Regions from separate parts of the Limnohabitans sp. TS-CS-82 genome, predicted to be linked through region 2. Evidence: predicted binding sites of a transcription regulator. Region 2 holds the regulator's gene; each other region holds the start of a gene.

Region 1 (3,278 bases), on a different contig from region 2:
GAAAAAGTGGCGCGTTTGCACCTCAAGAAAGTTGGCGCAATGTTGACGGAACTGAGCGACGAGCAAGCCGCCTACATCGGCGTGTCTAAGAACGGCCCTTATAAAGCCAACACCTACCGCTACTAAGCCCTTTGGCTTTTGTCCATGCGCGCAGACCAACTTCTCGTCGACCGTGGCTTGGCCGCTTCGCGCTCACAAGCGCAGCGGCTCATTGCCTCGGGCGTCGAGTGGCGCTTGGGCACCAAGCCGTGGCAACGCGTGACCAAAAACGGTGACGAGTTGCCATTGCCCAGCGAGCTGCGCTTGCTGGACAACGCAGAGGCGCGCTATGTGTCTCGCGGCGGTTTGAAGCTGGAAGGTGCGCTGCTCAGCAGTGGCCTGACCGTCCAAGGTTTGCGTTGCCTCGATGTGGGGCAAAGCACAGGTGGCTTTACTGACTGCTTGTTGCAGCAAGGCGCTGCGCAAGTTGTGGGGCTCGATGTGGGGCACGGCCAATTGCATCCGCGTTTGCGTGACGATGCGCGTGTGGTGTGTGTGGAGCGTATCAACGCCCGCGAGCTAGAAGCGGACGATGTGCGCGTGCCTGATGCGCGTGATGGTTTTGATTTGGTTGTGGGTGATTTGTCTTTCATCTCGCTCACCCTTGTATTACCCGCGTTGTTGCCTTTGTTGAAACAGGGCGGCGCGCTGCTGATGTTGGTGAAGCCGCAATTTGAATTGCAGCCCAGCGACATTGGCAAAGGTGGCTTGGTCAAAGACCCCGCCAGCTATGTGCAGGTGGAGGCGCGATTGCGTGAAGCCTGTGCGAGTTTGAATTTAGAGGTGTTGGGCTATTGGCCCAGCGCCATTGCCGGTGGTGATGGCAACCAAGAGTTTTGGATCGGTGCCCGTCGCGCCTGACGCGCCAAGAAGAGAGATAGAGATGATCGTCAACAACAGTTTGAGCATTGAGTTTTTTCCACCCAAAACGCCAGAGGGGGCCGACAAGTTGCGCACTGTGCGCCAAGCGCTGTACCCCCTCAAGCCCCAGTTTTGCTCGGTCACCTACGGTGCGGGCGGATCGACGCAGGCCGGTACGCTTTTGACCTTGAAAGAAATCTTGAGCGAAGGCATGGCGGCGGCCTCGCACTTCTCGTGCATTGGCGCCACGCGCGACAGCGTGCGTCAGCAGTTGGCTGAATTCAAAGCCATGGGCGTGAAGCGCTTGGTGGCTTTGCGTGGTGATTTGCCCAGCGGCTATGGCGCGGGCGGTGAGTTTCAATACGCCAGCGATTTGGTGGCCTTCATCCGCGCTGAGACGGGCGACGATTTCGGCATCGAAGTCGCGGCCTACCCCGAGATTCATCCACAAGCCAAATCGGCAGAAACCGACTTGCAAGCCTTTGCGACCAAGGTCAAGGCCGGCGCGGACTCGGCCATCACGCAATACTTTTACAACAGTGATGCGTATTTCCGTTTCGTGGACGATGTGCAAAAACTCGGCGTTGAGATTCCCATCGTGCCGGGCATCATGCCCATTACCAGTTCGTCGCAACTGTTGCGTTTCTCCGATGCCTGTGGCGCAGAGATTCCACGTTGGATTCGCTTGCGTTTGCAAGGCTACGGTGACGACATGGCCTCCATCAAAGCCTTTGGTTTAGAGGTAGTGACCGACTTGTGCGATCAGCTGCGCAGCGCTGGCGCACCGGGTTTGCATTTCTACAGCATGAACCAAAGCGCAGCGACCTTGTCCATTTGTGAAAACCTAGGTTTGATCGCTTAGGCTGCGTTTGTTTGACCTGGGTCAAATGCCGCAGCGTGCGGCTTTGATGCGCATCAATGGCGGCAGATCTTTCTTGATTTGAAATAGATCTCACGGGAATAGCCCGGAGTCTAAGAAAGAAAAATCATGAAAAAAATAATCATCGCCGCCGCTGTTGGCATGTTGGTCGCCGGTCAAGTCGCCGCACAAGAATCGCCTTGGTTGGTGCGTGTGCGTGCCGCTCATTTGGACATGGCCAACAAAGGCGCCACCAATCCTGACCTCGCTTTGAGTGTCAACGACAAGACCATTCCTGAATTAGACGTGAGCTATTTCTTCAACAAAAACGTGGCTGCTGAGTTGGTTTTGGCGGTGCCACAAAAGCAAGTCGTGTCTGCGGGCGGTGCTGCGATTGGTATCTTTAACCACTTGCCCCCCACCTTGACCTTGCAATACCACTTCACCGATTTGAAGGGTTACAAGCCTTACGTGGGCGCAGGTTTGAACTACACAAAGATCACCAACGTGAACTTGACGACTGGCCATACCTTGGACAACGACACTTGGGGCACGGCGTTCCAAGCGGGCGTGGACATTCCATTGACCAAGCAAATTTCTTTTAACTTGGATGTGAAAAAAGTGCACATCAAAACCAATGTGTATGCCAGCAATGGTGCCAATGGTGGCGTCTTGAAACTCGACCCCGTGATCGTGGGTGTGGGCGTGGGCTACCGCTTCTAAGCACCTCACGAAGTATCAAGGCTTTCACAAAAATGCCCTGCAATGCAGGGCATTTTTCATGGGCGATCAACGCGATAACTTAGCGCTCATCAAAACTCACCACCACGCTGGCCGTGGTCGGGCGTGCTTGGCAACTCAGCACAAAGCCTTGTTCCATTTCCCACGGTTCGAGGGTGAAGTTTTTGCTCATCTCCACCTTGCCTTCCATCACCTTGGCGCGACAGGTGCAGCACACGCCACCTTTGCAGGAATAGGGCAAGTCCAAGCCGTGGTTGAGGGCCACGTCCAGCACATGGTCGTCGGGGCCCATGGTCATGTCGTAAGGTTTGCCATCTAAGACGATGCGCAGTTGGATCGCATTTTTTGACGGGTCTGTTTGCGTGGTGCTGCTCTTGCGGGGCGCTGTCGGTGTGCTGGAGGTGAAGCGCTCTGAATGCACGCGTTTGGCAGACACGCCCGCATCAATCAGCGCGGCTTCGGTGGCTTCGATCATGGCTTCGGGGCCACACACAAACACTTCGTCCATACTTTTCACGGGCAGCAATGCCGTGATGATGGCGCGTACTTTGCCGCCATCAATGCGCCCTTCCAGCAAGGGCACTTCTTGGGCTTGGCGCGACAAGATATGGATCAAGGTCAAGCGGTCGGGGTAGCGGTCTTTCAGGTCCTGCAGCGCCTCGTTGAACATCACGCTGGCCATGTGCCGGTTGCCATAGACCAAGGTGAATTTCGATTCAGCTTGACTTTCCAGCGTGCTGGCCATGATCGACAAGATGGGCGTGATGCCCGAGCCCGC
Region 2 (3,278 bases):
CCGAGTTGAAACAAAAGCATGGCAGACACGCCCTGCCCGCCTGATTGTTTTTGGGCAGCACGCCCAATACCTGCACAGGCCGCACCGCACATGGCCAAACAGTGCGGCCCACCCGCGAGCCCCATCAAGAGTGCGGTGAGAGCCAAAGTTGTGTTCATCAGATGATTTTAGAGAACCTTGCGCGGTTCTTGTCGGCTTGCAGGTATTTGTCAAAGACCATGGCGACGCCACGCACAAAGAACCAACCCAGCTCGGTCACGTGAATGCCCGCATCGTCCATGGTCAACAAGCCCTGCGCTTGCATGGTGGCCAAGCTTTCCATCTCTGCTGCGAAGTATTTTTTGAAGTCCACCAAGTGCGCCAACTCGACCGATTCAAACAGCACGCTACCTTGGCACATCAGTGCCATGATGACGGTGCGACGCACCAAGTCATCACGCGACAAAGCCATGCCACGTGCCACGGGCAAACGGCCTTGGTTGAGCAAGTCGTAATACTCGTCCAAGGTCTTGACGTTTTGACTGAAGGTGGGGCCCACGCGACCGATGGAAGAAACACCCAAGGCAATCAGATCGCAATCGGGCTGCGTGCTGTAGCCTTGAAAGTTGCGGTGCAAGCGGCCTTGGCGCTTGGCCACAGCCAGCGCGTCGTTGGGTAAGGCAAAGTGGTCCATGCCCACGTACACATAACCGGCCTCCACCAACACACGCATCGCGCTGGACAACATGACCAGCTTCGAAGCCGCAGGCGGCAAGTCTTGCGTATGGATGCGACGCTGTGGCTTGAAGCGCTCGGGCAAGTGCGCATAGGCATACAAGGCAATGCGGTCGGGACGCAGTTGGGTGATTTTTTCCAAAGTGCGCTCAAAGGTTTCTGGCGTTTGCATGGGCAAGCCATAAATCAAATCGGCATTGACGGATTCAAAACCCAATTCGCGCGCAGCAGCAACCAAGTCAAACACTTGCTCAGCGGGTTGAATACGATGCACCGCTTTTTGCACGGCGGGCTCAAAGTCTTGCACGCCAAAGCTCAGGCGGTTAAAGCCCAGTTCCGCCAAGTGGGCCAATCGCTCACGCGTCACCGTGCGTGGGTCAATCTCGACCGAGTATTCACCGCCTGGCGCAAACTGAAAGTTGCGACGCAGCATGGCCATGAGTTGCGCCAACTCTGCATCACTCAAAAACGTCGGGCTACCGCCACCCAAGTGCAATTGAGACACCACTTGACCTTGACCAAGGTGCGCAATGTTTAGATCAACCTCGCGCTCAAGGTAGCGCAAATACTCTGCGCCACGCTCGTGGTGTTTGGTGATGATCTTGTTACAGGCGCAGTAGTAACACAGTGACTCGCAAAACGGGATGTGCACATACAGCGACAAGGGATAGGCTTTGGCGCCCACACCATCGCGGCGTTGCTCTAACGCTTGCAAATAATCGGCCTCACCAAACGCCTCCACAAATCGGTCTGCCGTGGGATACGAGGTGTAACGCGGCCCCGCCACGTCATAGCGCTGCAAAAGTTCTGGATTGAGGACAAGAGAATGCATAAGTTCACACCTAAATTTGCGCTCCATAATAGGCGTGCAGGCGCAGCAAAAAGTTGACCTGCATCAACACAAACGACTGTCAGACCCCATGAATTCCACCAGTATCAAAGTCGCCTGTTCCAATTGCAATTTGCGCGAACTGTGCATGCCTTTAGGCTTGAACGAGAGCGAGATGGAGCGTGTGGACGAAGTGGTGGCCACACGCCGCAAAGTGGCACGTGGTGACAACCTGTTCAGGAATGGTGACAAGTTCAATGCGCTGTACGCCATTCGCACAGGCTTCTTCAAAACACGCATCTCTGCTGAGGACGGCCGCGACCAAGTGACGGGTTTTCAAATGGCCGGTGAAATCATCGGTCTAGACGGCATCGTGAGCGACCACCACACCTGCGATGCGGTGGCACTGGAAGACGCCGAAGTGTGCGTGATGCCTTTTGATCGCATTGAAGAGCTGTCGCGCGAAATCACGTCCCTGCAGCGCCATGTCCACAAAATCATGAGCCGAGAAATCGTGCGTGAAAACGGTGTGATGTTGCTGCTGGGCAGCATGCGTGCAGAAGAGCGTCTCGCGGCGTTCTTGTTGAACTTGGTGCAGCGCCTGCACGCCAGAGGGTTCTCTCAGTCTGAACTCATTTTGCGCATGACGCGCGAAGATATTGGCAGCTACCTTGGGCTCAAACTCGAAACGGTGAGCCGCACGTTTTCAAAGTTTGTAGAAGACGGCGTCGTAGAAGTCAAACAACGCCATGTGCGCATTTTGAATGCCGATGCGCTCAAGCTCATCGTGAACGCACAAACCTGCCAACCTATTTAAACAGCGACAGGGTCGCAACACACCTCTTGCTTGGGGCAGCCATCAGGTCGCTCTGTTGGCACCATCGGGCAACGGTTCATTTCAAACGGTGATACCGACAGCAAGGTGGTCAATGCGCTGGAGGCTGCCGTGACCATCCAGAAAACAAAAAACGACAAGGTATAGACACCTTGTCGTGAGAGCTCAATAGGCTGACCAAACCATTGCATATCTTGCGGGTCTACAAACGCAAACACCAGCATTTCCAAAACACCTGCTACTAAAAAAGCAGGCCATGCAATCCACATCATTCGCTGAGCCAACATTCTGATTCTCCTAAACAGGAATGAGTTCAGTCTAGGCTCGAATGACAGCGCCAAGTCATGGGGTTTTCGCGGGGGTCTCTTGCTTGGCTGACTCAGCTTTGGGCGTCACCACATGGTTACGCGCCTGCATGGCGGGTGCCAGCTGCATGTCTTTTTCTGCCGCCAAGGTTTTGTTGATATCTAAGCCTCGGCGGTAATAGTCGTCGGCCACCACGGGGTCGGGCACGCGAATGGCAATCGCCAACGTGATGAATCCCGCCACAATGACCGCAGCAGGGCCCGCGATGATGAGCCAAACGTGACCATATTGCCACCATGCTTTGGTATCAGTTGTTTCTTGTTTCATGATGCATTACCTAGGAACGATGAACACAGATTTTTCGACCACAAACTCATCGGTACCCAAGGCCTGAACTTCAAACATGATTTTGTGCGAGCCACCCTCGACAGAACCATAAGGCACATCGGCACGCAACACAATCCAACGGGCTTGTGCAGGGTCCACCATGACTTCGGTATCGGTCGTGATTTTCAAACCTGGCAAACCTTTGACTGACAAGCGGTAAGTCTGAATGCTCTCCGCTGCGTTCATGATTTGCAGACGGTACACATT
Region 3 (3,278 bases), on a different contig from region 2:
TTGAGCCCGTCACCGACCATCGCCACCTGCGCACCTCGGGCTTGCGCCTCTTGCATGCGGGCCAATTTGTCTTGCGGTGAACACGCGCCCACAGCATGCGAAATACCCACACTCTGCGCCACACGTTGTACAGCCTCAACTTGATCGCCTGACAACAACCACACCGTCATGCCCAAGGCCTGAAGTTCTTGTATGGTTTGTGCCGCATCATCGCGCACATCTTCTGACAATTGCCAACTGGCCATCCATGCGTCTTCGTCGCACAAGTGTACTTGGCAAGCTCGCGCGTATTCGGGTATTCCCTTGGTCTTGGGCGCACAAAACGAGGCTGACCCCAATTTGAAGGTATGCCCAACGCCACCTTGCAGACCTTGCCCCATCACTTCGCGCACATCGCCCACGTTGGGCGAAGCTGCAATGCCCACGTCATGCTGAGCTGCCACCAAAGCACGCGACAAAGGATGCACCGAATGCTGTGCCAAAGCAACGGCAGTTGCGAGCGCCTGTTCTGGCGTTGTGCCGTCGGCCGTCCAAACTTGGGTGATGCGCTGACCGTCACGCGTCAAGGTGCCGGTCTTGTCAAAAATCAAGGTGTCAATCTTGGCCAATGACTCCAAGGCCTGCATGCGTCGCACCAGCACGCCGTGACGCGCCAAGGTACCCGCTGCAGCCAACATGGCCGCAGGCGTGGCCAAAGACAAGGCGCATGGACACGTCACCACCAACACCGCCACCGCCACCATCAGCGCGTGGCTCGGGTTGCTTGGCCACCAGGCCACCGCTGCCAGCGTGGCCATGACCAAAACACCGATTAAAAATGGCTTGGCCACTCGGTCGGCAAGTTGCGCCAAACGCGGTTTTTGCAGCGAGGCATCTTCCATCAAGGCCACAATTTTGGAGAACTGCGTGCCCTCCCCCACTTGGGTCACGCGCACCATCACCGTCGCGGTCAAGTTATGGCTACCGGCCACCACGGTGTCACTGACAGCGCGAGACTGTGGGCGAGACTCGCCCGTGAGCAGGGCCTCGTCCGCCAAGGTTTGGCCTTGCAAGACGATGCCATCCGCAGGGAAACTTTCACCAGCCAACACACGAATCACATCGTTCACCAACACGCGACGCACCGCAACACGCTCAAAGCTGCCATTGGCTTGTTGACGCTCCACGCTGTCGGGCAGGCGGTTCATCAAAACTTCAAGCGCGCCCGCGGTGCGATCACGCAGGCGCAACTCCAGCCAGCGGCCGGTCAACAGGAAAAACACAAACATGGTCAACGAGTCGTAATACACCTCGCCACCAAACATGCCGTTAGGCTCGAACGTGGCCGCAGAACTCAGTGCAAACGTGATCACCATGCCCAAAGCGACTGGAAAGTCCATGCTGATGCGACGCTGGCGAATATCCCTCAAGGCATTGCTGAAAAACGGCCCGCATGAAAAAAGCACCACCGGCAAGGTCAACACCCACGATGCCCAGCGCAACAAAAACACCATGTCTGGCGTGATGTCACCCTCACCTGACACATAGGCCGGATAGGCATACATCATCACTTGCATCATGCAAAAACCAGCCACCAACCAACGCCACAAGGCGCGCCGCGTTTCAAGTTGCCGCGCTTGGCGCAAGGTGCTGTCAGCCGCAGGCAAAGCACCGTAGCCGGCTTTGGCAATGGCCGCCATCCACACCGACGGTGAGACAAGCGCTTCCGACCAGACAATCTTTGCGCGGTGCGTCGTGGCATTGACCTCTGCCGACTGCACGCCAGGCACCGCCAACAAAGCATCTTCAATCGCAAAAGAACAAGCGGCGCAGTGCATGCCTTGAATCACGACATGCGAGTCCCACACTTGGGCAGCGGTTTGAAGTGATGTGGACGCGTGGGCTTGACTAAAACGTAACCACTCGTGGCGGTCATCCAACAAATGGGCCGTCGATGAATCTGAATGCATATATGCTGTAGCCTAGCGCGTCCATCTTGCTTAAGCTTGACTTACGTCAAGACACAGCAAAACCCAAGCGCTAAGCTGAACTTGTTCATAACTTAGGAGTCACTGATGTACACACGAATTTTGGTCGCCACCGACGGATCCACGTTGTCAAAAAAAGCCATCACCAGCGCTATTGCCTTGGCCGCCTTGAGTGGCGCTGAGTTGGTCGCTGTCAAAGTGACGCCGCGTTACCCACAAAGTTATTTCGAAGGCTCTTTGCCACTGAACCCTACCGAAGTCGCAAAAATTGAAAAGCAGTGGGCCGATGACGCACAAAAAATGCTCGACACCGTGGTCAAAGCGGGCAAGGCCAAAGGCGTGAGCGTCAAGCCTGTAGTGGTGAAATCCGACATCGTGTCAGACGCCATCATCGCCACGGCTAAAAAGCAAAAAGCCGACTTGATCGTGATGGCCTCGCACGGCCGCCGCGGCATCAAGCGCTTGTTGTTGGGCAGCGAAACCAACCAAGTGCTGACACACGCCAGCGTGCCTGTGTTGGTCTTGCGCTAAACCTTCGCGATCAGGCGGTGATGCGTGACTTGGCCGCTTGGTACTCACGCTTCAAACGTGCCACCAACTCGGCAGCCGGCACCACTGCTTTGATCGCGCCAATGCCTTGACCGCAGCCCCAGATGTCTTTCCAGGCTTTTTTGGCATCCCCACCAAAATTCATTTTGCTGGGGTCACTCTCTGGCAAGTTCTCGGGGTCCAAGCCGGCGTTGCGGATGGACGGGGCCAAGTAATTGCCGTGCACGCCGGTGAACAAGTTGCTCAACACAATGTCGTCTGAGGTGCTGTCAACCACGGCTTGTTTGTAGTCCTCTGCCGCACGGGCCTCTTCTGTCGCAATGAACGCAGAACCGATGTAGGCGAAATCTGCCCCCATGGCTTGCGCAGCCAACACGGCGCCGCCCGTGGCAATGGAGCCGCTCAGCGCGACAGGGCCGTCGAACCACTCGCGAATCTCTTGAATCAAAGCAAATGGGCTTTTCACGCCAGCATGTCCGCCCGCGCCGGAGGCCACGGCAATCAGGCCATCGGCGCCCTTCTCGATCGCTTTTTTCGCAAACTTGTTGTTGATCACGTCGTGCATCACGATGCCGCCATAGCTGTGCGCCGCCTCGTTCACATCTTCACGCGCACCCAACGAGGTGATGATGATCGGCACTTTGTACTTCACACACAAGGCCATGTCGTGCTCTAAGCGGTCGTTGCTTTTGTGCACGATTTGATTGATCGCAAAAGGCGCAGCCGGTTGGTCTGGATGCTCACGGTTGTGCGCAGCCAAGG

The links. The regulator FNR, encoded in region 2, switches genes on or off when oxygen is low (the NO sensors DNR and NnrR bind a similar motif). The targets are predictions, from matches to a motif close to TTGATNNNNATCAA.
Region 1: the regulator FNR is predicted to act here: its motif matches at 1,806-1,819, upstream of C5F52_RS16945 (OmpW family protein).
Region 3: the regulator FNR is predicted to act here: its motif matches at 1,986-1,999, upstream of C5F52_RS11290 (cation-translocating P-type ATPase).

The regions. Positions count from the first base shown of each region.
Region 1 is NZ_PTQX01000008.1:202,914-206,191, reverse strand. Features, by position in the region: gene ahcY (adenosylhomocysteinase) at 1-126, shown strand, start outside; gene C5F52_RS16955 (TlyA family RNA methyltransferase) at 145-900, shown strand; gene metF (methylenetetrahydrofolate reductase [NAD(P)H]) at 923-1,762, shown strand; gene C5F52_RS16945 (OmpW family protein) at 1,889-2,482, shown strand; gene paaE (1,2-phenylacetyl-CoA epoxidase subunit PaaE) at 2,562-3,278, opposite strand, start outside.
Region 2 is NZ_PTQX01000007.1:121,705-124,982, reverse strand. Features, by position in the region: gene C5F52_RS15165 (sulfite exporter TauE/SafE family protein) at 1-158, opposite strand, end outside; gene hemN (oxygen-independent coproporphyrinogen III oxidase) at 158-1,546, opposite strand; gene fnr (fumarate/nitrate reduction transcriptional regulator Fnr) at 1,623-2,360, shown strand; gene C5F52_RS15150 (hypothetical protein) at 2,357-2,665, opposite strand; gene C5F52_RS15145 (FixH family protein) at 2,721-3,011, opposite strand; gene ccoG (cytochrome c oxidase accessory protein CcoG) at 3,018-3,278, opposite strand, start outside.
Region 3 is NZ_PTQX01000004.1:295,978-299,255, forward strand. Features, by position in the region: gene C5F52_RS11290 (cation-translocating P-type ATPase) at 1-1,949, opposite strand, end outside; gene C5F52_RS11295 (universal stress protein) at 2,055-2,498, shown strand; gene C5F52_RS11300 (nitronate monooxygenase family protein) at 2,509-3,278, opposite strand, start outside.